3 regions of the Corynebacterium guaraldiae genome follow, and region 2 is predicted to be linked to each of the others. Evidence: predicted binding sites of a transcription regulator. Region 2 holds the regulator's gene; each other region holds the start of a gene.
The links. The regulator LexA, encoded in region 2, represses DNA repair genes until DNA is damaged. The targets are predictions, from matches to a motif close to CGAACANNTGTTCG.
Positions count from the first base shown of each region.

Region 1 (10,200 bases), on a different contig from region 2:
TATCGATGAAGATAATTAGAGTTCCTCTCGACCCCCTGCGCTAACATCTCTGCCATGCGTGCGGAGATCATCAAGGCAATACGGACCTGCATGCCCATTGCCGTGGGGGTGGTGCCGCTGGGCCTCGCCTTCGGCGTGCTCATGGTCCAGACCGGTTTCGACTGGTGGTGGACCCCCATCTTTTCCATCGTTATTTACGCTGGTTCGATGGAATTCCTCGCCATTTCCATGGTGACCGGCGGCGTGACGCCCGCCGTTGCCGCGGTGACGGGTTTCATGGTGAACTTCCGCCACATCTTCTACGGGTTAACCTTTCCGCGCGATGAGATTCGGAATCGTTTCGGCCGCGCCTATTCCACGTACGCGCTGACCGACGAATCCTATGCCGTCCTTTCTGCCTTCCCCCGTGTTTCGCGCCCGAGTGGTGCATTTGTCTTCACCGTGCAGCTTTTCTGCCAGGTGCTGTGGGTTGTCTCGGGCATCATTGGTGCGCTGGCAGGCCAGGCTATTCCGCCCTCGGTGAAGGGTCTGGATTTCGCCCTCGTTGCCTTGTTCATTGTCCTAGCGATTGATTCCTTCCAGAACAACATGGATTACTCGCTTCCGCTGTCTGCTGCGGTCCTGGGTGTCCTCGCGGGCTGTCTGTTTCCAGGGCAGCTACTCATGGTGGCGCTGAGCGCCTACTTCCTGCTCCTGGTGGTGCGCTACCTCTCTCCTCGTGTCGACAGCGCGATGATTCTACGCAGGGAGTCCTAATGCCAGCTGGAGTAACCCTGGGCAGCATCCTCGCCGTGCTTATCCCCGTCGGGGTGGTGACGGTTGTTTTGCGCTGGCTTCCTTTCGCCTTTGTGAAGGCCCTAAAGGATAGCCAATTCATTAGCATGCTGGGCTTCACTATGCCCGTGGGCGTGATGACGGTCCTGGTGGTCTACACCTTGTTTAGTCAGACCCAAGACACGGGAAGCTTTGTGGCTCCCCTTGTAGGCGCCGCGGCTACTGCTCTGCTGCACCTGTGGCGCCGCAACTCCGGGTTGTCCATCTTCGGAGGCACCGCCGTGTACATGCTGTTGGTGAACGTGGTGCTTTAAAAGTCCCCGTACAGGGCGATGGCCTCTGTCCACAGGGAGTGGAACTGGAAGGCGTCGATAAGCTCGGCATTGATGTCGGGGAATGCGTCGTAGGTGTCGGGGTGTGGAACCACGCGCTGTGGGACCTCGGCATTGCCCACTGAGGTCTCCGGTGTTGCAGCGCCGACGATAGAGTCATTCGGGGCGAGGGCGATCATGCGCAGCATGGAGCAGGCCTCAGCGTTGATTTCCTCAAGCTCCGCGATGTGTGTGGCGGTTCCGACCTCCGGGATGGTCATGGTGGTGCGAACATAAAGCTTTTTCATGTGCTCTCACTCTACCCGGGCGTAGCGAGCCGCCATAGACGCGCAGATCATTAATTGGACCTGGTGGTAAATCATGAGGGGAAGGATGAGCAACCCCAACGAGGTGCCGCCGGAGGCAAAAATCACCGAGGCCATGGGTAATCCGGTGGCCAGGGATTTCTTTGACCCGCAGAACTGAATAGCAATGGTGTCTTCTCTGTTGAACCCCAGCTTCTGGCTGACCGCCTTGGTGAGCCAGAGCATGAAGAAGACGAATGCTGTTGAGAAGACAATCTGGAATAGGATTTGCCACACGCTAATCGACGCCCAGATCCCGTCCACCATTCCCTTAGAAAAGGCCGCATAGACGACCATCGCGATGGAGCCTCGGTCCACCACTTTCGTGGCTTTGCTTGCTGCGAGTTTGCCCACCCATTTTCTGGTGAGCTGGCCGAGCACGAAAGGTAGGAGCAAAAGAACAGAAATCTCAAAGAAAACAGAGCTATCGATGTGAATCCCATCGCCGGCCCCTATGAGTGCCATGACTAGCAATGGTGTAAGCAAAACTCCAGCGAGGTTTGACGCAGACGCGGAGACGATTGCCCCGGGAACGTTTCCGCGGGCGATTGAGGTAAAGGCTACCGACGATTGCACTGTGGACGGTACAAGCGTGAGGTAGAGAATTCCCAAGTAAAGATCGTTTGGGATGAACGCGGTGAGCGGCCTGAGTGCGAGGCCGATGACTGGGTAGACCACAAAGGTGAACGCCAGAATGGTCAGGTGGAGCTTCCAGTGTTTGATCCCGTTGATGGCTTCGCGCGTTGAGAGTCGGGCGCCGTAGAGAAAGAAGAGAAGAGCGATCGCTATATTCGTGAGGACATCGAAGCTGTCCGCAAAGCTTCCCCGCGCGGGAAAAACAATAGCGATTGCGACGGCGCACAGGATGAGGACGATGAGGGGGTCGAGTCTTTTTAGGCGCTCAATCATAGAAGAGAGTCTAGACGCCCCTCACGGTTTCACGTGAAACACCGCTTTTTCTTAGCGTGGCTCCTCGAGGGTCTTAGGCGGAGACGTTCTTGACTGTTCCCCCGTTGTTTTCCACTCCGTACTCAGTGAGCGGTTTAGGGCTGGGGCCGCCGGTGACTTCGCCGCTGCTGAGGTCAAAGCTTGAGTAGTGGCTCGTGCATGTGGCGGTCAAGCCTTCAATCTTCGTGATGAGGGATCCCTGGTGCGGGCAGGTCTGCGAATATGCCTTGAACTCTCCCTCGGTGGGTTGAGCGAAGATCACCTTGTCCACAATGATGGCGGAGCCAACGGGGATTTCCGTCGCTGCGACTTCCGCGGAAGGTTCCCTACCGCAGGCGGCGAGGTAGGCCCCAGCAAAGGTGGTCGCAGTACCGAGCAGGAAAAGGCGGCGTGAACACGTAGTCATGTGGATTACTCTATCTGATTCATTGGCTGTGTAGGGAGAGGACAATGTCCTGTTAGCTAAGTTTGCCGTCCCACACGGGAAGCTCCTCTTCCCTGCTGCCGCTGAAATCGTAGGCACCGTATGATGTGCCGACATCGCTATAGATCGTCCCAGCTTCGTTGTGTGCTCCGCGACGTTCTCCGGCGAGTGCATATGTGGCCCCCGCGCCGAGGATGCTGAGGCTGAGCGCTGTTGCAGCGACGAGCCGTAGCGCTTTAGTTTTGGTGCTCTTGGTCATGAACACGATCGTGCGCCGCCCGACTCCTGTTGTCACGTCACACTGCCGTGTTCCCACGTAATTGATGTTTAGCTCTCAGCGCTCGCACAGGACAAAGAAAGGTGGCCACACCAATGATCGGGTCTACCCGGTGTTGTGCTGGCCACCTAAAATATAGTTTGTGATGAAATCATTTGGGGACTTCTGTCTGCCCAGATTACGTCACTGTGCTGATAAATGTCGCCCTAGTCTCGGTCCGCCTTGTCTGCGTGTTGTGCTGCGGCACGGATCGCGGAGACGTCGACAGCCGGCGCCTCTCCCCCGCAGCCGCCGTCGCCACAGTTGCAGGAATCGCCGCAACCATCGTCGTCTTTATGGGCTTGGTCCCACAGGTAGGCCGCGCGGGCACCCATGTTGGAGCCGATGGAGAGCGCGAGGACAGCTACGACGGCTGTGAGTGCGGGGATTAGCCACATCCAACCTTCGGCGCGAAGCGCGATAACGCCACCGAAAACGAGAGCGATGCCTCCCAGGAACCAGAACGGGCCCGCAATAGCGTGGGCGTTGTCCCATGCCTCCCGGGTTTTGCGGATCTCCGCGAGACGCAATCCAACAACACTGTTGCCGGGGAGTTTACGGAGTGTGGCAAGGCCGCCGACGATGATGAGGACCGCGGCAAGGATGAGGAAGATGATTCCGACTACGAGCATGCGTCTAAGTCTATCCCGCCTCCTAGCTAGCGAGAAAGCTGGTTCAATTTATTCGTTTCGTGCTGTAATATACATTTCGTGTCGCTTGGTAGATAAATAAGCGTTTATCGCCGGGCGAGAAACTCGTAGTGGTATCAACCATAGAAAAGACTCAATCATGACATTCAAGAGTGTTCTCAACTCTCTGCTGTTCAAGATTATCGTAGCGATAGTCTTGGGCATCATAGTTAGCCAATTCGCGCCGGAATGGTTCGGCAGGGCCTTCGCAACATACAACGGACTGTTCTCGAACTTCCTTGGCTTCTTCATCCCCATTCTCATTCTTGCTCTCGTGGCACCGGCAATCGCGGGCCTCGGTCGCGGTGCCGGCAAGTGGCTGGGTATTACTGCCGGAATTGCGTATGGTTCCACTATCGTGGCAGGCCTCGTTGCCTACGGTTTGACCCAGGTCCTGTACCCCACGTTGCTGGGTGGGCAGACGCTCAACACTGATGTGGCTGACATCGATGCCGGAGCGCTCGATCCCTACTTCACCGTTGAGATGCCGGCTCCATTCGAAGTTATGACGGCGCTGCTGTTGTCCTTCTGCGTTGGCGTGGCGATGACCACTGTGAAATCCGACAACCTTTACGCGATTACTAAAGAATTTGAGAACGTCGTCATCAAGGTGATCTGGGGCTTCGTGATTCCCCTCCTGCCGTTCTATATCTTTGGCATGTTCCTCTCCTTGGGTATGAATGGCAATATCGGGACGGTCCTCGTTGCCTTCGCCAAGGTTCTTTTGCTTGCGGTCCTCATGACGCTGGTTTACCTCGTGCTTCAATACATCATCGCCGGCGCAATTGCGGGTAAGAATCCATTCCGCGCATTGAAGAACATGGCACCGGCCTACTTCACCGCGTTGGGTACTTCCTCTTCGGCGGCGACGATTCCGGTGACATTGGACGCCACGTTGAAGAACGGTATTACCAAGCCCGTTGCTGGCTTTGTCATCCCCCTCTGTGCGACCATTCACCTGTCAGGTTCGATGATCAAGCTGACGTTGTACGCCTTCGCGATTGTGTATATGGCTGATGGTATGGAAGCAGATTTGGGTAAGGCCTTGGGCTTCATCCTGCTTCTTGGAATCATGATGATCGCGGCCCCCGGTGTTCCGGGCGGTGCCGTGATGGTTGCCGTTGGTCTGTTGCAATCCAATATGGGCTTTGATGATTCGATGGTGGCACTGATGATTGCCGCTTACATCGCTATCGATTCCGTGGGTACGGCCGCGAACGTTACTGGCGACGGCGCCATCGCCATGATTGTCGACCGTTTCGCTCGCAATAAGATTGTTGGGTTGGAGGCCGAGGCCGACGCCTCTGCTGCCGACGAGGAGCTGAGCAAAGCTTAGGTTTCAAGCTTAGGTTTCACGTGAAACCCTGAGAGCTTCCCCCTCCCCTAGCTTGCGTTCCATTTCTGGTCTATACGTCTAGACCAATCAATTGGAAGGTTGGCTGCGGGAGGGGGATTTTTGTATGCCTTGTTGCCGACGTCGCGGGCCGCTCGGTTGCGCTAGGGGTTACCGAAAACTTCGACGAAAGCCGAAATAGCTCTTGTGGAACGAGCTTAGAACATGTATTCTAAAGGTGGGAGTGGGGGAAGCAATTATCCGGCTAATTTAGGGATGCAGCTCCCCATGGGAATCACAATAAATTCTTCAACCTCGCTACCTACTGCGTATTTTTCTCACTCAAACCCGCATGATCCAGAATGTATGGCGGGTCAACTCATGCGAAGAATAGAGTATGAGTTTTGGTCACGTGTCCAGCCACCGCTCAACGCAGATTCAGACACTGCATTTATGACCCTGGGCCAAAAGACGGGAAAGTCTCCGGCACATGTGGCGCGGAATGTCATGGGGCTTATTCGTCTCAGTGAATTGCCGAAGGTGAAGGCGATGCAAGACTCTGAATACCTACTCGATATGCAAGCCTTGGTTGCTATTGATCAAGTACTGGCAAAGCTGGGCAACCCTATTCCTTCAGTTATCTCAGAGATCGATAGTCAATTGGCGGCGTGGCTAACACCGACTAAACCCAACCAGGTCTTTCCCAGCGCAGAAAAGATTCGGCGCAAGGTGCGCGACATCGCTAAGGTCTTGGATGATTCGATCGCGTTCCGGGATAAGCGGAAGAAGAACCGGTATTCACTCCTCACCCGGGGAGAACGTGCCTCGATCGAGTTAGAGGTCGATAGTAACGTCGGCGTCGTAATCCACGAGACAATCAAGCTGGCCGCAAAAGAACATGACGTCTCAATGGCGGATGCCTTAGTTCTCCTCATTACGGGCAAGATTCAGCCGGAGGCTGGAAAAGTTGTTGTGCATGAATTCAAAGCCACTGACGTGGAGGGAGCGCCGGTCTATGTTCAGGGACACGGCTGGACCGGTGAAGGAGTGCCGGCGTCGAGAACTGTGACGAGAGACTTTAGTGCAGCACCAGAACCGTGCGAAGGCTACCAGCCCTCAGATGTCACGCGAAAGTATGTCGAGGGGCGCGACGGGACCTGCCGGGCGCCTGGCTGTAATCGACCGGCGTGGACATGTCAATTGGACCACAGGATTAACTACGCCGACGGTGGCCCTACGCACCCATCTAACCTGGTTGCCCTTTGTCAGCACCACCACAACATGAAAACTGACGGACGGGCTTTCTATATCCTGGACCCAGTTACTGGTGATGTTGTCTGGTTGTTCGAGGACGGCACCTGGGCGGTGACTGAAGCAACCGGTCCTCTGGCCCCGGCATCTAAGGTGTGGGCACGAACCGTCGCGGAAGATGTCATTGCTCACCGGCGGAAGATGCACGAAGAGGCCAAAGCCTTGAAGGTTGAGCTTGATGGCGGAGAGTTGGTCGAAGTCTTCGACAGGACGGACCCGGCGGATCGCTACTCGAACGCATCCGATGATATCCCCTTCTGAGGGACAAGAGACTATCGCTGTTGGGGATTAGGGAATTAAGGAGGCTTTGGAAGGCACAGAAGGCGGCATTATTAGTGACTGCTGGCTACAACGACGGTAGCCGATGGGCTTGTGCATATGGAACACGCGCTGTTTCACGTGAAACGACCCCTTCCATCGTGACGCGTGGTGGCGCACGACGTGATGGAAGAGGCCGAGGTGGCTCAGGATAGTTCGGGGAAGCGCTTAGCCAACGGCACGCTTGGTAGCAGCCTTCATCTTGGATACGAAGTCGGTGACTGCAGAGGCGAGTCCTTCGGTGGGCTTGTTGTTCTCGTCGAGGTGAGCGTCGACAATCTTCGTTAAAGCAGATCCGGTGATGGCCCCAGCTGCGCCAGCGGAGATGGCATCGGCGACATGCTGAGGGGTTGAGATTCCGAAGCCAAGGAGAATCGGTGCCCCGCCAAAGCGTTTCACGTTGTTCACTACATCAACGAGCCCGCGGGTTTCCGATTCCTTCTCGGTGCCGGTCACGCCGTCGCGCGAGATTGCGTAAATGTAGCCCCTCGAGTATTGAGCCACGCCCTGGAGGGTCTGCTCCGAGGCTTGTGCCGGGGCGATGAAGATCGGGTCAATGCCGGCCTTGTCGGCGGCGGCGACGAAAGGTGCGCCTTCGCGGACGGGGACATCGGGAAGCAAGATGCTATCAGCACCCGCTTCTTGAAACTCGGAGTAGAAGGTCTCCAACCCACGAGTGAAGGGAACATTGCCATAGATGAGCATGCCAATCGGAAGGTCTGGGAATTCGGCTCGAATCTGGCGGATTTGGGCGATGGCGGAATCAACCGTTGCCCCTCCTTCAAGCGCGCGGATGTGTGAGGCCTGAATGGTGGGACCATCGGCAACAGGGTCCGAAAAGGGGACGCCGAGCTCGAGTGCGTCGGCCCCGCCGGCGACGGCCGCGCGAACGATGTCGAGGGCAGTGTCCGGGTCGGGGTCGCTCAACATGATGAAGGGAACGAAGGCCCCTTCATTGCGGGAGGCAAGGTTGGAGAAGAGTTTCTCGTATCGGCTCATTACTTGTCCTCCGTGATCTTGAATTCGGGGTGCGCGTCGAGGGTGCGGCGGACGTGGTCGATGTCTTTGTCGCCGCGCCCGGAAAGGGAAACGATAATGGTGATGTCCTCATCTTTGCGCTTAAGCGCATAGGCCAGGGCGTGTGAGGATTCAAGGGCGGGAATGATGCCCTCGCGGCGGCTAAGGATTTGGAACGCTTCAAGTGCCTCCGCGTCGGTGATGCCGACATAGGTGGCGCGGCCCGTCTGCGCCAGGTGAGCATGCTGTGGACCGACGCCGGGGTAATCGAGGCCAGCGGAGATGGAATAGGACTCCTCAACTTGACCGTCGGCATTGCGCATGAGGTAGGAGCGGGCGCCGTGGAGAATTCCGATGGTGCCATTGTTGATCGTGGCACCGTGGTGTCCGGAATCGAGGCCCTCTCCCCCAGGCTCGGCGCCGACGAGCTCGACCGACTCCTCGTCGATGAAATCCGCGAACATGCCGATGGCATTGGAGCCGCCGCCGACGCAGGCGACGACCACGTCGGGAAGCCCGCCCGTGCGCTGAAGCATTTGGGCCTTGGCTTCCTCGGAAATCACCCTGTGGAACTCGCGGACAATCGTGGGGAAAGGATGGGGGCCGGCAGCGGTGCCGAGCAGGTAGTGGGATTCGTGGAACGTTGCGGTCCAATCGCGCAGCGCCTCATTAACGGCATCTTTGAGGGTGCCAGATCCGGAGTCCACGGGAATGACCTTCGCGCCCATGAGCTCCATGCGGTAGACATTGGGCTGTTGCCTCTCGACGTCTTTAGCGCCCATGTAGATGACGCACTCAAGATCGAGCAGCGCGCAGGCAAGCGCAGTCGCGGTCCCGTGCTGGCCCGCGCCGGTCTCAGCGATAATGCGGGTCTTTCCCATGCGCTTGGCCAAGAGCGCTTGGCCAATCACCTGGTTGGTCTTGTGGGCGCCGCCGTGGACGAGGTCCTCCCTCTTGAGGAAAATACGTGCCTTTCCACCGAGCTTGGTTGCTTCGGTGAGAGGGGTGGGACGTCCAAGGTAGTCACGAAGATAGCTGGACAGTTCTTTGCGGAAGGCGGGATCGTTTTGCGCATCGACGAAGGCCTTCTCGAGTTGGTCGAGTGCGGGAATGAGAGACTCGGGAACAAATTGTCCGCCGAACTCGCCGAAATACGCGGGAAGGAGGGTTTCCCTGGCGTCCTGTGGGTTAGTCATGGTGTTCCTTTGGGTAGGGTTTGGGCTATGGGCTAATACGTAAAGTGACGAATGGTGTTGAAGGCCGTAGCGATGAGCGCGGTGTCCTTCCTGCCGTTAATTTCGACGCCGGAGTTGATGTCCAGTCCGGCTGTGCCGACGCGAAGCGCATCGCGAAGGTTCTCGGGTTTAAGGCCACCCGCGAGAAGTGCCTTATCTTTGACGTTGTCGGGAATTGTTGACCAATCGAAGGAGCTACCCGTGCCGCCGGCGCCAGCATCGAGGATGAGCATGTCGGAGGCGTCGGCAAGCGCAGAGGCGAGCACCGGGCCGTGTGGCGCCGTCATATCGATGGCGCGCCATATCTGCCGGTCCCCCGCTACAGCGCGGACGGACTCAATGAGTTGGAGCTCGGCCTCCGTGCTCCCCTGGTAAGGGGCATGGATCTGTAGGGCGGCAATGCCGTCGAAAGCGAGCTCTTCCCAGCCAGTGGTGCGGCGAGAGACCGCGACGTAGCTGAGATCGGGTTCGTGGGCGATGATGTCGAGCGCGGTTTCACGTGAAACACTGCGCGGCGATGCCTCTTCGAAGATGAGTCCTCCGTAGACTGCGCCGGCGGCGCGGGCGGCCTGAGCTGCAGACCACGCCGTAAGTCCGCAGACCTTATTGTGACCATAAACAAGCTCGCGTGCCGCACGATCGATATCAGGCGTACCCGTGAGTTGGGAGCCAACAAGGAATGCGTTGGCATGAGACCCAAGGCGGCGCACAGTCTGGTTGCTGCGGATACCGGATTCCGAAACCACAACTTTCCCGGACGGCACAGAGTGCGAGAGACGCTCGGACCGGGTGAGATCGATGCTGAGGTCGTGGAGGTTGCGGTTGTTAATGCCAATGACGTCCACGCCAAAGGCGGTGGCGCGGTCGACCTCGTCCTCAGTGATCGCCTCAGTGAGAACGTCGAGCCCAAGGGAATCTGCTAGATGTTTGAGCTCTGCATAAGTCTCATCATCGACGATGGACATCATGAGCAAAATGGCGTCGGCGCCAAAGTAACGCGCGGCATACACCTGGATCGGATCGATAATGAAGTCCTTGCACAAGATCGGCAGGTGCGTGGACAGCGCCACGGTCTGCAAATGGTCGTAGTCACCGCCGAAACGGTCCGGTTCGCAGAGGACAGAGATGGCCGAGGCATAGCGCGAATACACGCGGGCGA
Region 1 covers NZ_JBRBAU010000009.1:34,031-44,230, forward strand. Annotated here, with positions in the region: gene ACUY3D_RS08275 (YqgE/AlgH family protein) at 1-19, shown strand, start outside; gene ACUY3D_RS08280 (AzlC family ABC transporter permease) at 55-756, shown strand; gene ACUY3D_RS08285 (branched-chain amino acid transport AzlD family protein) at 756-1,088, shown strand; gene ACUY3D_RS08290 (hypothetical protein) at 1,085-1,393, opposite strand; gene ACUY3D_RS08295 (bile acid:sodium symporter family protein) at 1,400-2,359, opposite strand; gene ACUY3D_RS08300 (Rieske (2Fe-2S) protein) at 2,433-2,804, opposite strand; gene ACUY3D_RS08305 (hypothetical protein) at 2,857-3,081, opposite strand; gene ACUY3D_RS08310 (SdpI family protein) at 3,306-3,770, opposite strand; gene ACUY3D_RS08315 (dicarboxylate/amino acid:cation symporter) at 3,928-5,163, shown strand; gene ACUY3D_RS08320 (HNH endonuclease signature motif containing protein) at 5,614-6,732, shown strand; gene trpA (tryptophan synthase subunit alpha) at 6,958-7,788, opposite strand; gene trpB (tryptophan synthase subunit beta) at 7,788-9,002, opposite strand; gene trpCF (bifunctional indole-3-glycerol-phosphate synthase TrpC/phosphoribosylanthranilate isomerase TrpF) at 9,035-10,200, opposite strand, start outside.
Region 1: ACUY3D_RS08320 (HNH endonuclease signature motif containing protein) is a predicted target of LexA. The motif match lies at 5,381-5,394, and genes of this name have one in related genera.

Region 2 (10,200 bases):
TGGCTGGGCCGTCCACGGGGACGGAAAGACGATTAAGCCGGGCGCGGTTGTCGCACCCGAAGAACGATTGAGCTGGGGCCGCACCATCGGCATCGGCATGCAGCACGTGGTGGCCATGTTTGGTGCGACGTTGCTCGTGCCCACCCTGACCGGATTCCCGGTCAACACGACGCTGCTGTTTTCGGGTTTGGGAACGATTCTGTTCCTCCTGATTACCCGCAACCGCTTGCCTTCCTACCTGGGCTCCTCATTCGCGTTCATTGCGCCGCTGAGCGCCTCCCAGCAGTACGGCATTGGCGCGCAGGCAGGTTCCGTCCTCGTGACTGGCCTGGTCTTGGTGGCCATTGGTCTCGCGGTGAAGGCGGCGGGCCGAAAGGTCCTCGACGCTGTCATGCCGCCGGCCGTCACCGGTGCCATTGTTGCGCTGATCGGCCTCAACTTGGCTCCCAATGCAGCCACCAACTATTCGAGCCAGCCGCTGGTTGCCACGGTGACGCTGGCGGTCATCATCCTCGCCACTGTCGCTGGGCGGGGCATGGTTTCGCGTCTGTCGATTCTGATTGGTGTCGTCGTCGGCTGGGCTTTCGCGGCCGCCACGGGCAACCTCGGTGAGGGCGCGGTGGAGTCTATCCGCGAGGCGGCTTGGATTGGCTTCCCGCAGTTCCATGCGCCGGAGTTCCACGTTTCAGCCATCGCGGCAGCACTTCCGGTGTTGGTCGTTCTGATTGCTGAAAATGTCGGCCACGTTAAGGCGGTCTCTGAGATGACCAAGCGCGACCTCGATGATCTCGCTGGCGATGCTCTCATCGCGGACGGCCTGGCTACCTCCCTGGCCGGTGGTTTCGGTGGTTCCGGCACCACAACCTACGCGGAGAACATTGGCGTCATGGCCGCCACCCGCGTCTACTCGACGGCCGCCTATTGGGTGGCTGCTGTTACCGCTATCGCGCTGGCTTTCATCCCGAAGTTTGGCGCGCTTATCTTCACCATCCCCACCGGCGTGCTGGGTGGTGCTTGCATCGTCCTCTACGGCCTCATCGGCATGCTTGGCGTGCGCATCTGGATGGACAACAAGGTCAACTTCAACAACCCGGTGAACCTCACTGCGGCGGCAGTGGCGCTCATCGCAGGCATTGGCAACCTCACCCTCGACGTCTTCGGAGTGACGCTGGAAGGTATTGCCTGGGGCTCGGTTGGCATCATCGTGCTCTACCCGGTGATGAAGAAGCTCTACGGCACCATTGGTGAGGGACGCGGCGCGAAGTACTAGAGGCGCTTCCGCCGATTAGCGAGGATAAGGGACCGGAGTAAAGGCACCTTCTGGACGCGTATTTACGCAAAACCCCAGGTGAATGTGTGCAGAAATCTGCATAAGGTGCTTGTACTTCGGTCCCTCTGCGGTATGAGGCAGCGCATCCACATGGTTCTACTCACATGGTTCGGGTCAGAAGGTTTTCTTGGGGTCAAGTGAACCTTCTAGGCACCTCTATATGGTTTCCTTGCCCCCCAGCAAAACCGTTTGAGTAGAGCCCGATGACTAGAACCATTTGCTAGACAACCAAGCAACGAAAAGCTCCCGCCACCCTCATCAAAGAGGGAAGCGGGAGCTGCCGTTCTATAAACGGAAAGTGCTTTAGGAAGCGTCGAGGTCCTGCTCGATAAGGCCAGCAATCTTCTCGACAGCTGCCTCGTTCTCGGAGGTCACGGTGACTTCGTCGCCCTGCTCGGCGCCGAGAGCCATGATCATGAGGGAGGAAGCAGCATCGGTCTCATCCTCGTCCTCATCGCCAACGAGGGTGAGGAAGATGTCCTCATCGAACTCAGCGGCAGCGTCTGCGATGATGGAGGCCGGACGTGCGTGCAGTCCGACGGAGGAACCAACCTTGACGGTCTTAGAAGCCATGATGATAATCCTTTCGAATTACGGTATTTCGTGCTTACAAGTGTACGCGGGTTAAGGGTTAGGCGGCAGCCTTGGCCATGTCGGCCTTTGCTGCAGCCTCTTCAGCAGCCTTGTTGGGCCAGAATCGCTTCATCGCGATGACCGCGATGGTGGACACGATGACGCCGGCAAGGATGGCCACGAAGTACGCCCACGCAGGTTCGATGGCGAAGATAACGAAGATTCCGCCGTGCGGGGCGCGAGACATGACGTCAAGGGACATCGACAGCGCACCAGTGACCGCGCCACCGAGCATCATCGAAGGGATGACACGCAGCGGGTCGGCGGCAGCGAACGGAATGGCGCCCTCGGAGACGAAGGACAGGCCCAGCAGCCACGCGGACTTACCATTCTCCTGCTCCGCAGGCGTGAACAGGTTCTTGCGTACGAAGGTAGCGATCGACAGCGCAATCGGCGGAACCATGCCGGAGGCCATGACGGCGGCCATGATTTTCATGGAGGCCTCGTCGCCCGTGGACAGGCCAGCGGTGGCGAAGAGGTAGGCAGCCTTGTTGACCGGGCCACCCAGGTCGGAGCACATCATCAGGCCGAGGATGATGCCCAGAAGGACAGCGGAGGAACCAGACATCGAGGACAGCCAGTTCTGCAGGCCCTCCATGATGGCGGCCAGCGGGGCACCGAGAAGCAGGTACATGAGCAGGCCAGTGATCATCGTGGCGAGCAACGGGATGATAACGACAGGCATGAGGGAGCCGATCCAACGCGGTACCTTCCACTTGCCAATCCACAGCGCAACAAAGCCAGCAATGAGACCTGTGACGAGACCGCCGATGAAGCCAGCGCCGAGAGTCACGGCAATGGCACCACCCGCGAAGCCCGGCGCGATGCCTGGGCGGCCTGCCAGCGCGAAGGCGATGTAGCCGGAGAGCGCCGCGACGATGAATCCCATCGATGCTTGACCGATGGCGAAGAGCACGGCGCCGATGTACAGGGCGAACCCTGCCTTCTTGAAGGTCATCATTTCGCCGTCGACCATGACGTCATGGCCCGGCAAGTTGGTCAGCGAGTAGTCGGTGGTGATGGCCTGCCACCCATTAGCCATGTCATATCCGCCGAAGAGGAATCCCAGTGCCAGGAGGAGGCCGCCCGCGGCAACAAACGGAACCATGTAAGAAACGCCGGTCATGATGGCTTGCTGAATACGCTTGCCCCAGCCCAGACCCTGGCCATCTTCCTCAGCGCTAGAGGAGGAAGCGCCGGCAGTTCCTGCCACCTTGTGCGCGTTGGGGTTCTTCGAGGCGGCGATGGCCTCATCGATCATCACGCCCGGTTCGTTGATGGCGCGCTTGACGCCAGATTCGATGACCGGCTTGCCGGCGAAGCGCTCACGGTCACGAACGCCCACGTCGGTAGCGAAAATCACGGCGTCGGCAGCCGCAATCGTGTCTGCCGAAACAGAGGTGTTGTTGGAGGACCCCTGGGTCTCCACGGTGAGCTCGACGTCGTCGCGTTCCTCGGCGGTTTGGGTGAGGGCGTCGGCAGCCATGTACGTGTGAGCAATGCCGGTCGGGCATGCGGTGACGGCCACGATGCGCGTCTTCTTCGACTCTGCAGCCTTGCTCGAAGCAGGAGCCGCTGCCGCTGCACTCGCACCTGCAGTGGGTGCTGATTCGGTGGCCGCAGCCTTCTTCTTCGGCTTTTCTGCGTTGACAACGTCGAGGACGAGGGAGACGATCTCTTCTTTGGTCTTCGCAGTTCGAAGGGCTTCCAGGAAGTCCTTCTTCACCAGCGCGCGAGCGAGCTTCGAGAGAATCTTCAGATGGGCCTTGCCGCCGCCTTCCGGAGCGGCGATGAGGAATACCAAGTGGGCGTCCCCGTCGGGGCCCGAGAAGTCGACCCCGCGCGAGAGACGGGCGAAGGCCAGGGTGGGTTCAGACACGGCAGCAGAGCGGCAGTGTGGGATGGCAACGCCGCCGGGGACACCGGTGCCGGCTTTGGCTTCACGCGCGATGGCCGGGCCTGCCAGCTCGTCCACGGAGGTGGCGCGGCCGGTGTCGTGAACAAGCGTGGCCAGATTGGTAATGACTGATTCGATGCTGTCACCGAAGTCGGCGTCGAGCGCCACGAGGTCGGTGGTGATGAGTCGTGATGACATCGGTAGGTACTCCTCAGTACTACTAAAGGTCGGTGACGGCAGAAACCGTCGTGTGTTCGATATCTAGTTCTTCGGGGGTTGGAATCTGGGTTCCCGGGAGTGCTGCGGCTGCTGAACCGTAGGCCACAGCCTGGCGCAGGGCCTCGGGGTACGAGGCGCCGGAGCGGCGGGCGAGGATATAGCCGGAGAGCGAAGAATCGCCGGCACCCACGGTGGAGCGCAGGGTAATCGGCGGGGGAGTAGCAGCCCATGCTTCATTGGCCGTGACCAGCACCGCGCCAGCGCTGCCCAGGGTGACAAGAATCTCGGGGATGCCGCGCTTGACGACGACCCTCGCGGCCTCAACCACTCCGCTGAAGTCGCCGTCTTCGGCGGCGGCCTCAAGGGCCTGACCATCGACACCTGCAAGCTGGCCCAGCTCGAGGCCGTTTGGCTTGATGAGGTCGGGGCTGGCTACTTCGAGGTTGTCACCGAGAGCCACCATGGGCGCATCAGAGGTATCGACGGCTATGCGCAGATCAGGGTTGGCTTCGCGGGCTACCCGGATGAGCTGCGTGTACCAGTCGGTGGGAACGCCTTGGGGGAGAGAGCCTGCCATGACTAACCACTCGGCGTCGGCGCAGTGTTCTGCGAGTTCCTGTGCAACGGCTTGCTGCACGTCCGTATCGAGCGTGGCGCCGGGGCCGTTGAGCTTGGTCGTGCGGCCATTCGGCTCGGTCAGAGTGGTGTTGGTGCGCACCGCGCTGTGAGTGGGCACGGCCTGCACGGGTATCGATGCCTCGGCCGCGAGGGCCAAGAAAGGATCGGAGGCAACGGCGGGGAGCAGCGCCAGGCTGTCGACGTTGGCGAGCGTTACCGCGTGCGTAACGTTGACGCCTTTACCACCGGCAACGCTGGAGACGGATCCGGCGCGGTGAACAGCACCAGGTTCGAGTTCCTCGTTCAAGCGCACGGTGGCGTCGATGCTCGGGTTGGGGGTCAAAGTAAGGATCATCGTGGAGAATGTCCCCTTTCGCGGAGTGCGTATATTTGGGGCAAACGCGCCTCAGCGGCGTGAACAAGAGCTTCGGTGCGGATTGCCCGTTGTCAGCGTGAAATTAATGTTGCTTAATGTTGATTATTGCCCGTATGTGTCCGAATGTCAATGGAATCACTGTGGGTTTCGTTGCATTTTTGGCCGACTTGTGATGATCTGGAAAGAGAAAACATCGTCTCCGTAAGGAAATGTGTCATGGAAAACGCATCCCCATCCATCATTAAAGGCACCGGCGTCGTCGCTGGCGTTGCATACGCTGAGGCGGTGTGGGTCCGCCCACGCCCAGAACTGCCCACGGCTGGAGAAACCGTGGCGGAAGAGCAACGTGATGCCGAATACGATCGCTTCCTCGAAGCGGTAGATATGGTTGCTAGCCGGTTGGAACAGCGTGCAGCTGGGGCCGAAGGCCAAGCGGCTGAAGTTCTTGGCGCAACCGCCGGAATGGTCAAGGACCGAGGCTGGCACAAGGCAGTGCGCAAGGGTATTCGCGGCGGTAAGAACGCCGAGTATGCAGTTGTGGGGGCCACGGACAGGTTTGTCACCATGTTTGAGGCCGCCGGTGGCGTCATGGCTGAGCGCACGACGGACCTCAAGGACGTGCGCGATCGAGTGATTGCTCAGCTGCGCGGTGAGCAAGAGCCGGGTCTGCCCATGGTCGAAGGGGAGGCTGTACTGCTGGCTGACGATCTAGCCCCGGCGGATACTGCTACCTTGGACACCACCCACATCAAGGCGCTCGTGACCGAGCTTGGCGGGCCAACCAGCCACACCGCGATTATTGCTCGCCAGCTTGATCTTCCCTGCATCGTGGCAGTGGGCGCTAAGCTGCGAACGATTGAGGCAGGCACCCAGCTCTTCGTTGATGGCTCCGTAGGATCGGTGTCCCTCGGTGCAGATCGTGCCTCCGCGCTGAAGGCCGTGGAGGAATACCGTGAGAAGGCGGCACGAGTTGCCCAGTGGCGGGGACCAGCCCAGACCAAGGATGGCCATCGCGTGCAGTTGCTGGCCAACGTTGCTGACGGAAACGCAGCCCGCATCGCCTCTGACTCGCAGGCAGAAGGCATTGGCCTATACCGCACGGAGTTGTCCTTCCTCTCTGCCAGCGAGGAACCGACCGTCGAGGAGCAAGCGCGCATCTACGGCAAGGTTTTCAACGCTTTCCCGGAGTCCAAGGTCGTCGTTCGCACGCTCGACGCCGGTTCGGATAAGCCGATTTCCTATGCCACCTTGGACTCGGAAGAAAACCCCGCATTGGGCGTTCGTGGTTTGCGCATCGCCCGCGACAACGAGGCGCTGTTGACTCGTCAGCTCGACGCTATCGCCCAGGCCGCGGAAAAGCGCGGAGATGGGGCTACGACGTGGGTTATGGCGCCGATGGTGGCTACCGCAGTGGAAGCGAAATGGTTCGCTGGTCTGTGCCGCGAGCGCGGTTTGACCGCCGGCGCGATGATTGAGGTTCCCGCCGCAGCCTTGATGGCGGATACCATCATGCCGCATCTCGATTTCGTGTCCATTGGTACCAATGATTTGACGCAGTACACCATGGCCGCGGACCGTCTGTCGCCGCAGCTGGCCTACTTGACCGATCCATGGCAGCCTGCTGTCCTTCGCCTGATTCAGCACACCTGCGTGGTGGGGCGCGATAACAACGTTCCGGTTGGCGTCTGCGGCGAAGCCGCAGCTGATCCCATGCTTGCCTGCGTGTTGACTGGCCTCGGTGTGACTTCGCTGTCGGCGGCGTCGACTGCGGTGGCTGGCGTCGGTGCGCAGCTGGCTGAGCTCAGCCTTGAGCAGTGCCAGAAGATGGCAGAGGCGGCTGTCAACGCCGAAAGCCCAGCGGACGCTCGTGCCGCAGTGATTGCGCTGCTGGAGGAATACCAGTCCGCTTAGAGCGCTGAATTGCACAGGAGGTGTGCGCCCTCATCATGCGGGGTGCACACCTCCTGAATTGATCTATGGGTGAAAGCGCCTACTTGTCCGCGGCGACAATCACTTCGATGCCGTGCTCGCGCAGAGCCTCAACGTAGGAATCGGGGGCGGCGGCGTCGGTAATGACGACATCAATCTCATCGAGTGATGCAAAGCTGACCAAGTAGTCATTGCCCAACTTCGATGAATCACACAGCACGACAACGCGGTGTGCATTGGTGACGAATGCTGACTTGATAGCCGCCTCTTGCGAATCGGCCGTAGAGAGCCCGTGGTCAATGGTTAGCGCATTGGTTCCGATGAAGGCGACGTCGGCACGCATCAGGGCCATGGTGCGAAGCGCAGTGTCACCGACGACGGCCTGGGTAATCGCGCGCACGGTGCCACCCAGCAGCTGGACGTCAGATACCCCGTTGCTGGCTAGTGAAAGAGCGATCGGGAGACTATTCGACACAATGCTGAATTGCCCGGCCGAGTAGCGCTGGCCTATGAGATCGGCAAGCGCATTCGTGGTGGTTCCGGCATCGAGAAAGATGCTGCCGCCGTCGGGAAGCTGCTCCAGTGCGGCGCGTGCGATTGCCATTTTGGCGCCCGTGGCCGAACGTTGGCGAGTATCAAGGGTGAATTCGGCGGTCTGGAAGGATTGGGAGGCGACTGCACCGCCATGAACTCGGTGCACAACTCCCTCTCGGTCCAAGACTGCGAGATCGCGGCGAATCGTCTCAGCGGTGACATCGAAGCGCTCGGAGAGCTCGGTGACATTGACTCGTCCTTCTACAGCGGTCAATGACGCAATTTGTCGGCGACGCTCTTCTGCGTACATGGTTCCTCCAAATGAAGTCTGCCTGTGGTGGTCACTGCGCCCGCCGGTGAAGGAAAACGGGGCTGGGGCATGTGAACGAAAAGAACAACGGATGTTGTGGCGATACTTCTATTGTCCCACTGAATGCGAACAAAACGGAACTAAACAAAGAAAAGCTCACATCGAACGCGTGCCTTAGTCACTAAAACCTACGGTTGTACTGCAAGTATCCGAATGTGTGATCTCGGACGCTAAAACGGTCGAAATCGGGCATGTACACACACAAGGGGGTAAAAAGAAACAATCCCCCAGTCCGGTTCGCCCGCACCGAGTGGGTGATTGGTGTGGAGCGGGGAAGGCCTGAGGGAGCGCTGAGGTGGATGGTTTCTAGAGTTTGCGGAACACGGATACTACTTTGCCCATGATTTCGGCTTCATCGCCCTTGATGGGTGAGTAAGCGTCATTGTGGGGGAGGAGCCATACACCGGAGGAATCTCGGTGAAATTCCTTCACGGTCGCTTCTTCGCCATCCAAAAGTGCGGCTACGAACTCGCCTTCTTCTGCAACAGACTGCGAGCGAATAATAACCCAATCCCCGTTGAGGATTCCTGCATCCTGCATTGAATCTCCCACGACTTGCAGCATATATAGTTCGCCGCTGCCTAGGATTTCACCCGGCATGGGGAAGTAGGCGTCGATGTTCTCCTCGGCGGTGATGGGGGAACCAGCAGCAATGCGGCCCACAACAGGAATGTAGTTTGGGGTGGCGGCGTCTTCGGGTGCGTCAGGGGTGGAGGTTCCCGATGGTGCGATTGCCTGCCCGGTCTTTCGTCCGGGCTTTTTGGGGTCGTCGGCGCCGGGGAAATGGCGCACATCAACAGCTCGTGGCTTGTTTGGATCGCGGCGAAGGAAGCCCTTCTCTTCCAGCTGCTTTAACTGATAGGCCACGGACGAGGTGGACTGGAGGCCTGTTGCGTCACCGATTTCGCGGATGCTTGGCGGATAGCCGCGCAACATTACGGCGTCATGGATTACTTCCAAGATGCGGCGTTGGCGAGGGGAAAGTGAATCGAGGGAAGGGTGGTCGCTTCGCTTCGGATTGCGGGCCATTCTTGCTCCTAGGAACTGTCGGGATGTGCAGAGTTGATGTGCGCGGCTTTGGCGTGCCGGACATAAGTGGGAGTGGGCTGCTGGTGATACTTCCGCTTCCCTTTTTAGCACGGAAAGAAAAAATGTTCGACTAACGCCGCCCGAGTGTGGACAAATTTTCGAAGGCCTGCTATAAATCGAACATACACACCAAATCGAACGGTTGATCGAAGGTGATGTTCGAAGATGTCGGGCTTGGTTCGTACACTTCGGGCATTGTCTCAATGAATAAGGAAGACCTAGAAAGGAACCGTCATGGCTATCGCATTAAACAATGCCTCTGTACTGCGCGGGGTGGCCCTCGAGAAGTCTAGCAATCGGACTGTGCTAGTGCCGCCAGCGGCGGTCTGGGATCCCGCTCAGTCTCGGTCGCTCACGTCTGATGCCCCGCGCAACCTTCCATATGGGCCGTCTCGTGTTCGAACTCTTGCCGTAAACGATAGAACACAGTGCCGTCCAGAAATTCCGGTGAATTCCCAGGTTTCGGCCGCCGGGGCAACATCGGGCAGCCGTCGTAGTCGGTCGAACGTAGGTAACTATGTGCTCGGAGCAGTCTTTGGCGCCGCGGTATTCATCGGCACAGTATGGGGTGGCCTCAGTATCGATAGTGAGGTTGACAGTGCGAGCACCTCTTCGACCACGACGGTCGTGTCTTTGCGCTAGAATTCCTTGGGCCAGCAGCATGTGCGCATTGGTCGAAAGGAAGGATACGGCACTGTGTATTGCCCGTTCTGTCACAACGAACAATCACGCGTTATTGACTCGCGCGTAATCGACAGCGGAACCTCGATCCGGCGGCGTCGCGAATGCGCCGCGTGCAAAGGTCGCTTCACCACCATCGAGAAGGCAGTCTTGTCAGTAGTCAAGCGAAATGGCTTGGCTGAGCCTTTCAGTCGCGACAAGCTGATCCGAGGCGTCAAACGCGCATGCCAGGGGCGCGACGTTAGCGATGATGCTTTGAAGAAGCTCGCTCAAGAAGTTGAAGAGACCGTGCGCAGTCACGGCTCCTCGCAAGTCAACGCCAATGACATCGGCCTTGCCATCCTGGAACCTCTGCGAGATCTCGATGAAGTGGCCTACCTGCGCTTTGCGTCCGTGTATAAGTCTTTTGAAAGCGCCGACGACTTTGAATCAGAAATCCGCCTCATGCGTCGGCGCGACCGCGATAGCTTTTAGCGTAATTTATCCACTGCCTTTTGGATTCTCCTCAAAGACACCGCGTGGGC
Region 2 covers NZ_JBRBAU010000004.1:108,815-119,014, reverse strand. Annotated here, with positions in the region: gene ACUY3D_RS04575 (uracil-xanthine permease family protein) at 1-1,270, shown strand, start outside; gene ACUY3D_RS04570 (HPr family phosphocarrier protein) at 1,634-1,903, opposite strand; gene ACUY3D_RS04565 (PTS fructose transporter subunit IIABC) at 1,962-4,058, opposite strand; gene ACUY3D_RS04560 (1-phosphofructokinase family hexose kinase) at 4,081-5,052, opposite strand; gene ptsP (phosphoenolpyruvate--protein phosphotransferase) at 5,290-6,984, shown strand; gene sugR (transcriptional regulator SugR) at 7,064-7,846, opposite strand; gene lexA (transcriptional repressor LexA) at 8,213-8,935, opposite strand; gene nrdR (transcriptional regulator NrdR) at 9,692-10,150, shown strand; gene hrpA (ATP-dependent RNA helicase HrpA) at 10,147-10,200, opposite strand, start outside.

Region 3 (10,200 bases), on a different contig from region 2:
GCGCGGTCCTGCAGGTCAACAGCGGGGATGCGTATTTCTCGCCGCGCCTAGCAGGCTTTGTCCTCGACGCTTTTGCCTCCGGTTCGCCCGCACCGGAGCCGGAGGAGGGGCAAGACCCAGCGGTGGATGCGCTCACGCGCCGCGAGCTGGAGGTCTTGCGGTTGCTCGCGCGCGGCTACACGTACCGTGAGATTGGCAAGCAGTTGTTCATCTCGGTGAAGACGGTGGAAACGCACGCTTCCAATATTTTGCGCAAGACCCAGCAATCCAACCGCCATCAGCTCACGCGCTGGGCCACCTCGCGCGACCTGGCCTAGACAGCCTGGCCTAGGCGGGCCGGCAAGGCGCCGGCGCGGTCGGCCCAGCACACATCAGGCGGAGATGGTTGGGTTTAGACAGGGGGCGCGTAGGCGAGCTTGCGGGAGCCGTCGACGTGGGGAAAGAGCAGGAAGGCCGCGCCCGCGACGAGCGCCCACACCAGCGCGCTGCCCCAGGCAGGTAGTGCGAGGAGCGGGGAGAGCATAACCATCAACCACAGCACCATGAGGGGAATAAGCTGCGCGGCGTTGGGCAGCATGGTGACGTTGTGGCGCTGGGCATAATCGCGCAGGTCCGCGCGGTAGGGGTGCAGGAATACGAGCGCGCAGGCGGCGATGAGGAGAAGCAGGCTGAGCCCCATGGCGAGCCCGAAGTGGATGCGGCTGGTGCCTGCCGCCACGGCGGCACCAGCCAGCAGCGAGGCGCCGAGGCGTACCCACGGCGGGGTGGGGATTGGGGTGGTGTGCGCGCGGAGGGGATTCATGGCGCCTAACGCTACCAGCGCAATTGCGCGTGTCCGGGGAGAGGTTCATAATAGGAGCCATGAATCAAACAGGTGTTCGCGTAGCGGGCGGCTCACGGGCCGACCAGATTGCGGTTCTACGCGCCCAGATTCAACGCCTGGAAACCCCGGATGATTCGGTGCAGGTGCAGCCGGACGCGGAACTTCTTGGCGTCCCTGAAAAGTTATCTGAGCTGCTCCCGGGTGGTGGTCTGCCGCGTAAACGGGCAACCGCCTGCGCGGAATGCGCCGCGCTCGTGGTGGAGCTGATAACTCATGTTAGCGCGGTGGGCGGACACGTCGGGGTAGTGGGCTGGCCGGATCTATCACTCGCACAAGTGGCCGAGGATGGTGATGTCTCCCGGGTCATCACGGTGCCCGACCCGGGCGCGGAGCCCTGGGCGGTAACTAGCGTGCTGTGTGAGGGGCTGGACCTCGTCGTGCACAAGGGGACAGGTGCGCTGAGCCCCACCCGGGCGCGCCCCGTGCTGGCGAAGGTGCGGGCAGGGCAGGCGGCCCTGCTCACCGTGGGGACCCGGCTGCCGGGCACGGCCGTGGAGATCGGCGCGGAGGTCGTCGCAGTGCGTGGCTTGGGCCGGGGCAGCGGGCGGATTCGGGGGGTTGATATAGGGGTGCGGGTGGCGTCGGCAAGCATGCGCCCGCGGCGTGGAGTGCTCACGTGCGGGCAGCGACCAGACACGCGCCCGCACTTGGAGGCGGTGTGAGGGTCGCGGCGCTGTGGTTCCCGGATTGGCCTATCCAGGCGCTGCAGGACGCAGACAGGACAGCATGTGCTATCGCCGCCCAGCACCGCGTGGCGGTGTGTAACGCGGCGGCGCGCCGGGCGGGGGTGCGCCGCGGAATGCGCGTGCGCCAAGCCCAAGCCGTCCTGCCGGAGCTGCGCGTGGAGGAGGCCAACCCGGACCGGGACGGGGTGGTGTTCGCGGAGATTGCCGCGGGCCTGGACGCGGTGGCTTCGTCGGTGGAGGTGCTGCGCCCTGGGCTGGTCATCGTGGATGCGGGCGCGGCCGGGCGTTTCCACGGCAGCGAGGAGAAAGCAGTGGAGATGCTTGTCGACGCCACCGCCAGATCCCACCTCGACGCCACCGTCGGCGTCGCCGATGAGATTGCTACCGCGCTGATTGCCGCGCGCCACCGCAACCTGGGCGCGGTAGTCCCGGCAGGCGGCTCGCGCGACTTTCTGGCTCAGCAGCCGGTGGGGGTATTGGCCGCGGAGGTGGCGCTGGGGTGCGCGGCGGACGTGGTGCATTCCTTAGAACAGTTGGGCGTGCGCACGTTAGGGGAGTTGGAGAGCTTGCCGCTGCGCCAAGTCACTACCCGTTTCGGCGAGGCTGGACGGCGATGCCACGCGGTGGCCGCGGCGGCACCGGATAGGCGCGTGGCGCCGGAGCTTGCGCGCCCCGACTTGGGTGTGGAGCAGGGCTTCGAAGAACCCTTGGAGCGCGTGGATGCTGCGGCTTTCGCTGCGCGTCAGCTCGCGGCGCGCCTGCACGTGCTACTCGAGGAAGCCGGCGTGGTGTGCCTGCGCTTGCGCGTTGCTGCGGAATTTGAGGGTGGCGAGCGCCTGGAGCGGATCTGGCGTACCCAGGAAGCGCTCAGCGAGGCCGCTACAGCGGACCGCGTGCGCTGGCAGCTCGATGGTTGGCTGAGTGCTGCGCGGGCGGGGAGTGCGCCGGGTGAGGGAGGGGGCATCGTCAAGCTGGCGTTGGAACCAGTGGAGGTTGCCCCGCCGGGGGACGGGCTCCTGTGGGGCGCGGGCGAATCCGCGGAGCAGGCCAAGCGCGTTATCGCGCGGGTGCAATCCCAGCTGGGGGTGGACCGCGTGCTGCAGCCCCGCCCGGCGGGCGGGCGTGGGGTGGCCGAGCGTATCGAGTACGTTCCCTACGGCGAGCAGCGCGATCCGCAGCCGGAGGGCACGTGGCCGGGGCGTATCCCGGCGCCGCTTCCGGCGAGCCTGGCCCACCCGGCTGCGCGGATTCGGCTTATCGACGTCTCTTCGAAGGACGTCATCGTCACCGCCGAGGCCCTCCTCTCCGGGGAGCCGGCGGGCCTGGGATGGGGGCGCCACCGCTACCGGGTGACCGGTTGGGCTGGCCCGTGGCCCGTGGACTCTGAGTGGTGGGAAGCAGGTGCGGCGCAGCGCTGCGCGCGTCTGCAAGTCGTCGGAGAAAACGAGAAAGGCCAGCGTGCCTGGCTTCTCGTGTGGGCAGGCGGGCGCTGGTCTGTGGAGGCAACCTATGCCTGAACTGTTTAGTTCAGGATGTCGATAACCAGGCGCGTCGGTGCCTTGAGCACCTGAACCGAGTACGGGTGGCGTTCATTAAGCCCGATAACGAACTGCGAGCGAGCCTCGAAGGTACCGCCGCTGACCACCTGGGTAACTAGGCCGCCGGCGCCATTTACGGTGCCGATATTCGGGTCTTCCATGTTGAGCTGGAAGGGGTAGGCGGTGCCGTCGATGCTGACGTCGAGCGCGGTGGAGCCTTCATAAGCAATCGGGTTGCCGGATCCTTGCTGGGCGGGGGAATCGGTGTAATCGATGAACCAGCCCGGCGAACCATCCCCGACAAACTCGAAGACCACGCGGTCAAATCCCTCGTGCTTACCCACGCGGACATCGGTCACCACCAGCTCCGAGGGGGCCGGTGGGCGGAGGGTTTTCATCTCCATGTTGGCGTCGCCCAGCGGGGTCAGCCCAGCCGGTGCGGCGGGGGAGGGCGCAGTGGGAGTGACGGTAGCGGTGGAAGTGGAGGCGCCGGACAGGGTGGCGTCGAGAGTCTTCGTGGGGTCGCCGGTACTACCATCCGGGGAGGAAGAAGGAGCGCATCCCTGAAGCACGAGCGCACCCGAGACAACGAGTGCGGCCACTGGGGCGACTGTGCGCAAGAGATTGTGTTTCGGCATAACTTCGAGCGTAGTGGCACTTCGGGGAATTATATGCATCGAGCTAAGCATCGTAACCACATTGTTGTGAAGCAAGTGATGCCAGTTAAGATGGCGCCATGACCTTCTGCTCCGACGTCCAGGTCGAGCCCCTGGCTGGTACCGCTAAACAAGAATCTGTGTACGTCCTTTTCGAGTGGCCCACGGCGTGGTCGCGCGACGTGCTTGACGGCCACACCTTTGGCCCAGGCCTCACCGAAAAGCTCAAGGCCAAGCTCAAGGGCGTGGCGGGCCTGCAGCTCATTCGCCGCCCGGGGCGCGCCGGGCATGAGCGGGGGACGGGGCACTTCCGTTGTTTCGTTGTGTGGGCGCGCGAGGGGCTGGTGCAGGATTACACCCTGAACGGCCCAGAGGACATTCTTGACCTGGATCTTGAGCACCCCACCGGCACGTGCCTGCCGCTGGTGCTCGTGTGCACCCACGCCAAGCGCGATGCCTGCTGCGCCATCAAGGGGCGCCCGCTGGCTGCCTCCCTGGCATGTGAATTTGAGGAGACCGTGTGGGAAACCTCCCACACCAAAGGCCACCGCTTCGCGCCGTCGGTGCTGCTGATGCCGTGGGGCTATTCCTTTGGCCGCCTCAACGTGGAGGCCGGCCGTGAGCTCGTGGGCAAGGCGCTGCACGGCGAGTATTTCTACCCCGCCAACCGTGGTTCCGGCCTCACCACGCCCCGGGGCCAGGTAGCGGAGCTCGCGGTGGCACGCCAGCTTCTCGACGCCTCCGAGACCCTCCACTACGGCGACCTCACCGTCGACGCGACAGATACCGCAGCGGCAGGTACTGCCGCTGTGCGACACCGCGACGGCCGCGCATGGGACGTGGAGCTGGAAGAAAAAGAGGCCTCCGGCGTTGTCTCCTCCTGCGGAGACAAACCGAAGACCTCTCGAATCTACGTCGCGCGTCGCGTCGAAAAGCGCAGCGTATAGATAGGGGTTGGCGTGGTTAGCGGCGCATAATCTTGGCCGAAAGCCAGTTGCCAAAGAACTGCGCTGCCTGCACCAGCACGATGATGATGAGGGTAGCCACCACGGTGACTTCCCACTCGAAGGCGCGGTAGCCGTAGACAATAGCGAAGTCACCCAGGCCACCGCCGCCGACGTAGCCCGCCATCGCGGACATATCGACGATGCCGATGAACAGGAAGGTGTAGCCCAACACCAGCGGGCCCAGTGCTTCCGGAATGATGACCGTTGTGATGATCTTCCATGGCGAAGCACCCATCGCGCGGGCCGCCTCAATCACGCCCGGATCCAGCGCCACGAGGTTCTGCTCCACGATGCGCGCCACCGCGAAGGTAGCCGCGATCACCATGACGAACGTGGCCGGCTCCCGGCCGATGGAGCTGCCCAGCACCGCCACCGTCAGCGGCTGCACAAAGGCCAGCAGGATGATGAACGGGATCGGGCGAATGAAGTTCACCAGAATGTTGATGACGAAGTGAATGGGCTTGTTCTGCAGGATGCCGCCCGGGCGCGTGGTGTAGAGCAGAATGCCCAGCACGAGGCCGATGATGCCCGCAAGCACCAGGGTCGTGGCGACCATGATGAGGGTGTCCTTGATGGCGTCGACAAGCGTACTGCCCAGTCGGTCCCAATTGGCCTGCGCGAGGTAGGTGACGTTCATCGTTGAATCTCCTCAATCTCGGTGGTGCGTTGCATGTGTGCGTAAAAGTCTTCGATGGCGGCGTCCGGGCCGTTGAGGCGGACGGTGATCTTGCCAAAGGAGTGCTTCTGCAAGGTGGTGATACCGCCGTGGACCACGGCGATGGACACGCCCTCGTCCGCGAGTTTGCCCGCGGCATCGAAGAAGCCGGACTTCTCCGTCAGGTTGATGGTGAACAGGCGGCCCTCGTGGGCCAAGAGGTCATCGGCCTCGACGACGTCCGGGGTGTTGCGCAGCGAGGTGGCCACGAATTTCTCCGCCACCTTGGTTCGGGGATTGGAGAAGACCTCATAGACACTGCCGGACTCAATAACGTGGCCGCCTTCCATGACGGCGACCTTGTCTGCGATGGAGCGCACGACGTCCATCTCGTGGGTAATGACCACGATGGTGATGCCGAAATCGCGGTTGACCTTGCGCAGAAGGTCGAGAACCTCATGGGTGGTGGTGGGGTCGAGCGCTGAGGTGGCTTCATCCGCCAGCAGCAGGGAAGGGTTATTAGCCAGGGCGCGGGCGATGCCGACGCGCTGTTTCTGGCCGCCAGAGAGCTGCTCCGGGTAGTTATCGCCCTTGTCCGCCAGGCCGACGAATTCCAGCAGTTCCTGGACGCGCTTTTTACGCTCCTGCTTCTCGACGCCCTGCAGCTTCAGCGGGTACTCAATGTTGCCCGCCGCGGTGCGGGAGGACATGAGGTTGAACTGCTGGAAGATCATGCCGATGTTGCGGCGGATGCCGCGCAGCTTGGACTCGGGCAGGGGAACGACATCGGTGCCGTCGAGAAGCAGCTGTCCTGAGGTCGGCTTATCGAGGCCGTTGATCATGCGCACCAGCGTGGACTTGCCCGCGCCGGAGAAGCCGATGATGCCGATGATCTCGCCGGGCTCGACGGTCAGGGAGACATTATCGAGTGCGGTGGTGGTGGTTTTCTTGTTCTTAAAGACTTTGGTGATGTTGCGGAATTCAATCCGGGTGCCCTGGTGGGCGCCAGTGTGTTCAGTCACGTGGTTTTCCTTTGTACGTGTCCGTGTAGTGAATAAGCAGGGAGTAACGGGCAAAATCCCCCGGGTCACGCAAACGAGCGTGAGCGCGGGGGTGAGGGAGATTCGCTTAGCTAGAGGAGGCTTCCTCTTCCAAGCGCTCCAGAATCTCCTGAAGCTCTGACTGTGGTTTGTCCACGAAGATGGTGGTGCCACCCGTGGTGTCTTGCACCGCGGCCTTCACCTCATCGGAGAGGTAAAGTTCAGCCAGCTTCTTGACCTTCTCATTGTCCTTGTCCTTTTCCTGCACAGCCCACACGTTGACGTAGGGGTCGAACAGGATCTTCGGGTCGGCGTTGGGGTTTTCCGGGTCGTCGTAAAGCACGGCGTCGGCCGGGTTGATACCCGCTCGCTTGAAGAAGGAGTTGGTGATGATGGCGGGCTTGCCCTCGCCGAAGGCGGACGGAGTCTGGGAGGCATCGACCGGGGTGATGGTCACCTTGGAAGCGGACTCGTCGATATCGGCGGGATCCGGGGTGAGCTTGTCCTCTTCCTTGAGCTTCAGCAAACCGTTGGCTGCCAGCAGGTTGATGGCGCGGCCCTGGTTCGTGGCGTCATTCGGAATGGCGATGTCCTGCCCCTCGATGCCGTCGATGCTGTCGTGGCCCTTCCAGAACAGAGGCATGGGGTAGACCTGCGTGGACGCAACCGGGACAAGGTTTGTGCCGTTGCCCACGTTGTACTCGGCGAGGAACTTTAAGTGCTGGAACTTGTTGGTGTCCGTGCTCCCCTCAGCCAATGACTGGTTGGGGGTGGCGTAGTCGGTAAAGCTCTTCATCTCGATCTCGATGCCTTCTTGAGCAGCGAGTTCTTTGAGCACGCCCCACTCCGGAAGCTCGGCGTCGGTGGTGCCGATGATGATGGGATCCTCGGCGGTACCAGCGGCGAAATCGGAGCTTGCAGACGAGCAGGCGACCAAGCTGGTAGCGGCAGCGAGACTAGCTACAGCGGCTGCTACGAGACGGCGGATGCGCATGATTCGTCCTTTGCTAGTTAGTCAGTGAAGGCTGCTTAAACCTGCTCCTCGAGGCGGTCCAGAATCTCCTGGAGCTCCTCCTGGGAGCGGTCCACGGCCACGGCGGTGTCGCCGGAGGACTTCAGGACCGCGTCGGTGACCTTCTGGTCCTTCCACAGCTTGGCCAGTTCGTGGAGGGTTTCGTTATCGGCGTCGTCGGCACGCACGGCCCAGACGTTGATGTAAGGCTCGGCCTCGGTGGAGTCCGGGTCATCCTGAGCAACGGCAGACTGCGGGTCAATGCCGGCGCGCTCGAGGAAGGAGTTGTTGATAACGGCAGGCTTGCCCTCGCCGTAGGCGGCCGGGGTCTGGGCGGCGTCCACCGGGGTGACCTTGACCTTGGACTTCTTCTCATCGATGTCCAGCGGGGTCGGGGTCAGCGGGCTGCCCTCCTTGAGGGTGACCAGGCCTTCCTGGACCAGCAGGCCGATGGCGCGGCCCTGGTTGGTGGAGTCGTTCGGGATGGCGACTTCCTGGCCCTCGACGTCACCGAGGTCCTTGTGGTCCTTCCAGTAGATGGCCAGCGGGTAGATCTCGGTAGCTGCCAGCGGGACGAGGTCGGTGCCGTTGCCCTTGTTGTATTCAGCCAGGAACTTCAGGTGCTGGAACTTGTTGGTCGTCAGCTTGCCCTGGTCCAGAGCCTGGTTCGGGGTGTTGTAGTCGGCGAAGTTTTCCAGTTTGACGTCGAAGCCGGCCTCCTTGGTCAGGTCCTGGAATACGGCCCACTCTTCCATGTTGGCGTCGGTGGTGCCGATGGTGATGGTGGAGTCCTTGGTAATGGCCTCACCGGAGTTCTCGGACTCGGCGGAGTCCGAGGAGCAAGCAACCAGGCCGGTTGCAGCGATGAAGGCTGCCGAGGTGGCAGCAAGTACGCGACGGATGCTCATAGTGGGTTCCTAGTGTCCCTTCTTGGTTTGTGCGGCAAGTCGTATCACCGCAGGAGTATGCACTGCACGAAAAACTAGCAACGATTGAACCGCTTTGTCTATCCGAGTATTTGTTCAACGAAAACCTTGACTGGAATACATGTTCGAATATAGTGTGTGGGGCTATGAGATTCAATGGGGGTGAGGCGCTGCCGTGGTCCCGGGTGGAGAGGATTCTCTCTGGCCGTCCGGGGCCCGTCCCGGTGCCGGTGGACCACCTTCCGGGGGCGGCGGAGGAGCCGAAGGCTGGGCATTCCGCCGTGCCCTTCGCGGAGTTGCATGCGGTGAGCTCGTATAGCTTCCTTCACGGCGCCTCTGAGCCGGAGGAGCTCGTGGCGCGCGCCGTCGGGCTGGGCCTGCGCGGGATTGCGCTGGTAGACAGGGATGGATTCTATGGCCTCATGAAATTTGCGGAGGCCGCTGCCAAGGTGGGGCTGCCCGCCGTCTTTGGCGCGGAGCTCAGTCTGGATCCGGCCCCGCTGACGGTCTTGGCGCGCACCCCGGAGGGCTATCGGCGTCTATCCCGGCTCATTTCCCGCGCCCACATGGAAGCGGGGGAGAAGGGGGCCGTGTCCTATCCTCCCCTGGTGGAGATTGCCGCGCAGCTACAGGATGAATGCCTGTTCTTGGTGGGCTGGGAGTGGGCGGAGCATTTCGATCTTCTGGTCGATGGAATAAAAATAGACAGCATGGTTCTGGAGTATGCCTGTACCCAGCTTCCGGAGGACGCGGACCACCACCTACTGCTGGATTCCTTGCCGGTTCCGCGTGCCATCGCTTCTACCCGCCCAGCTGCCGCCACACGGCAACACGCGCGGCTGGCCGGCGCGAAAGAAGCCTTGTCTAGACGCCTCGCGCTTGTCGACGCCTCCCCCAACTCCCACCCGATGGGCTCGTCCTGGCTGCGCTCCGGGGAACAGATGGCGCAGCTGTTTCCGGAGCGCCCCGAGCTCATCGCGGAAACCGTCCGCGTCCTTGAGGAATGCAGCTTCACCTGGGAGGCGCTGGCCCCAAACCTGCCTGATTTCGACGTGCCGGAAGGCCATACCGAGATGTCTTGGCTAGAGCATCTCACCTTCGAGCGCGCGGCAGCGCGCTATGCCACGCGGCCTAAGGAGATTCGGGAGCGGGCGTGGGAGCAGATGCGGTATGAGCTGGGCGTCGTTAAGCAGCTAGGCTTTCCCGGCTACTTCCTCATCGTGTGTGATCTCGTGGATTTTTGTAAACGGGAGAACATCCTGTGCCAGGGGCGGGGCTCGGCGGCGAATTCGGCGGTGTGCTTCGCGCTGGGGATTACGAATGCGGAGCCGATTTCCGCGGGCCTGCTCTTTGAGCGCTTCCTCTCCCCGGACCGCGATGGCCCGCCGGATATTGACATCGATATTGAATCGGGGCGGCGCGAGGAGGTCATTCAGTACGTCTACGCCAAGCATGGCCGCGAGCGCGCCGCGCAGGTGGCCAACGTGATTACGTACCGCCGCAAAGGCGCGCTGCGGGATGCCGCCCGCGCATTGGGCTACCCGCAGGGTTCGGCCGATGCCTGGTCGAAGGGGATCGCGCCCGCGCCTTCGGACGTTGAATCCTTGGCCGAGCAGTTTATAGGGCAGCCGCGCCACCTGGGCATTCACTCCGGCGGCATGGTGCTGTGCGACCGGCCAATTGCGGATGTCGTGCCCGTGGAATGGGCGCGCATGGAAAACCGCTCGGTGCTGCAGTGGGATAAGGATGATTGCGCCGCGGCCGGGCTGGTGAAGTTCGACCTGCTGGGCCTGGGCA
Region 3 covers NZ_JBRBAU010000010.1:71,006-81,205, reverse strand. Annotated here, with positions in the region: gene ACUY3D_RS09170 (LuxR C-terminal-related transcriptional regulator) at 1-317, shown strand, start outside; gene ACUY3D_RS09165 (hypothetical protein) at 392-802, opposite strand; gene imuA' (DnaE2-dependent mutagenesis accessory factor ImuA') at 862-1,545, shown strand; gene ACUY3D_RS09155 (Y-family DNA polymerase) at 1,542-3,086, shown strand; gene ACUY3D_RS09150 (AMIN-like domain-containing (lipo)protein) at 3,092-3,745, opposite strand; gene ACUY3D_RS09145 (sucrase ferredoxin) at 3,844-4,710, shown strand; gene ACUY3D_RS09140 (methionine ABC transporter permease) at 4,727-5,407, opposite strand; gene ACUY3D_RS09135 (methionine ABC transporter ATP-binding protein) at 5,404-6,447, opposite strand; gene ACUY3D_RS09130 (MetQ/NlpA family ABC transporter substrate-binding protein) at 6,554-7,459, opposite strand; gene ACUY3D_RS09125 (MetQ/NlpA family ABC transporter substrate-binding protein) at 7,495-8,385, opposite strand; gene ACUY3D_RS09120 (error-prone DNA polymerase) at 8,550-10,200, shown strand, end outside.
Region 3: ACUY3D_RS09120 (error-prone DNA polymerase) is a predicted target of LexA. The motif match lies at 8,518-8,531, and genes of this name have one in related genera.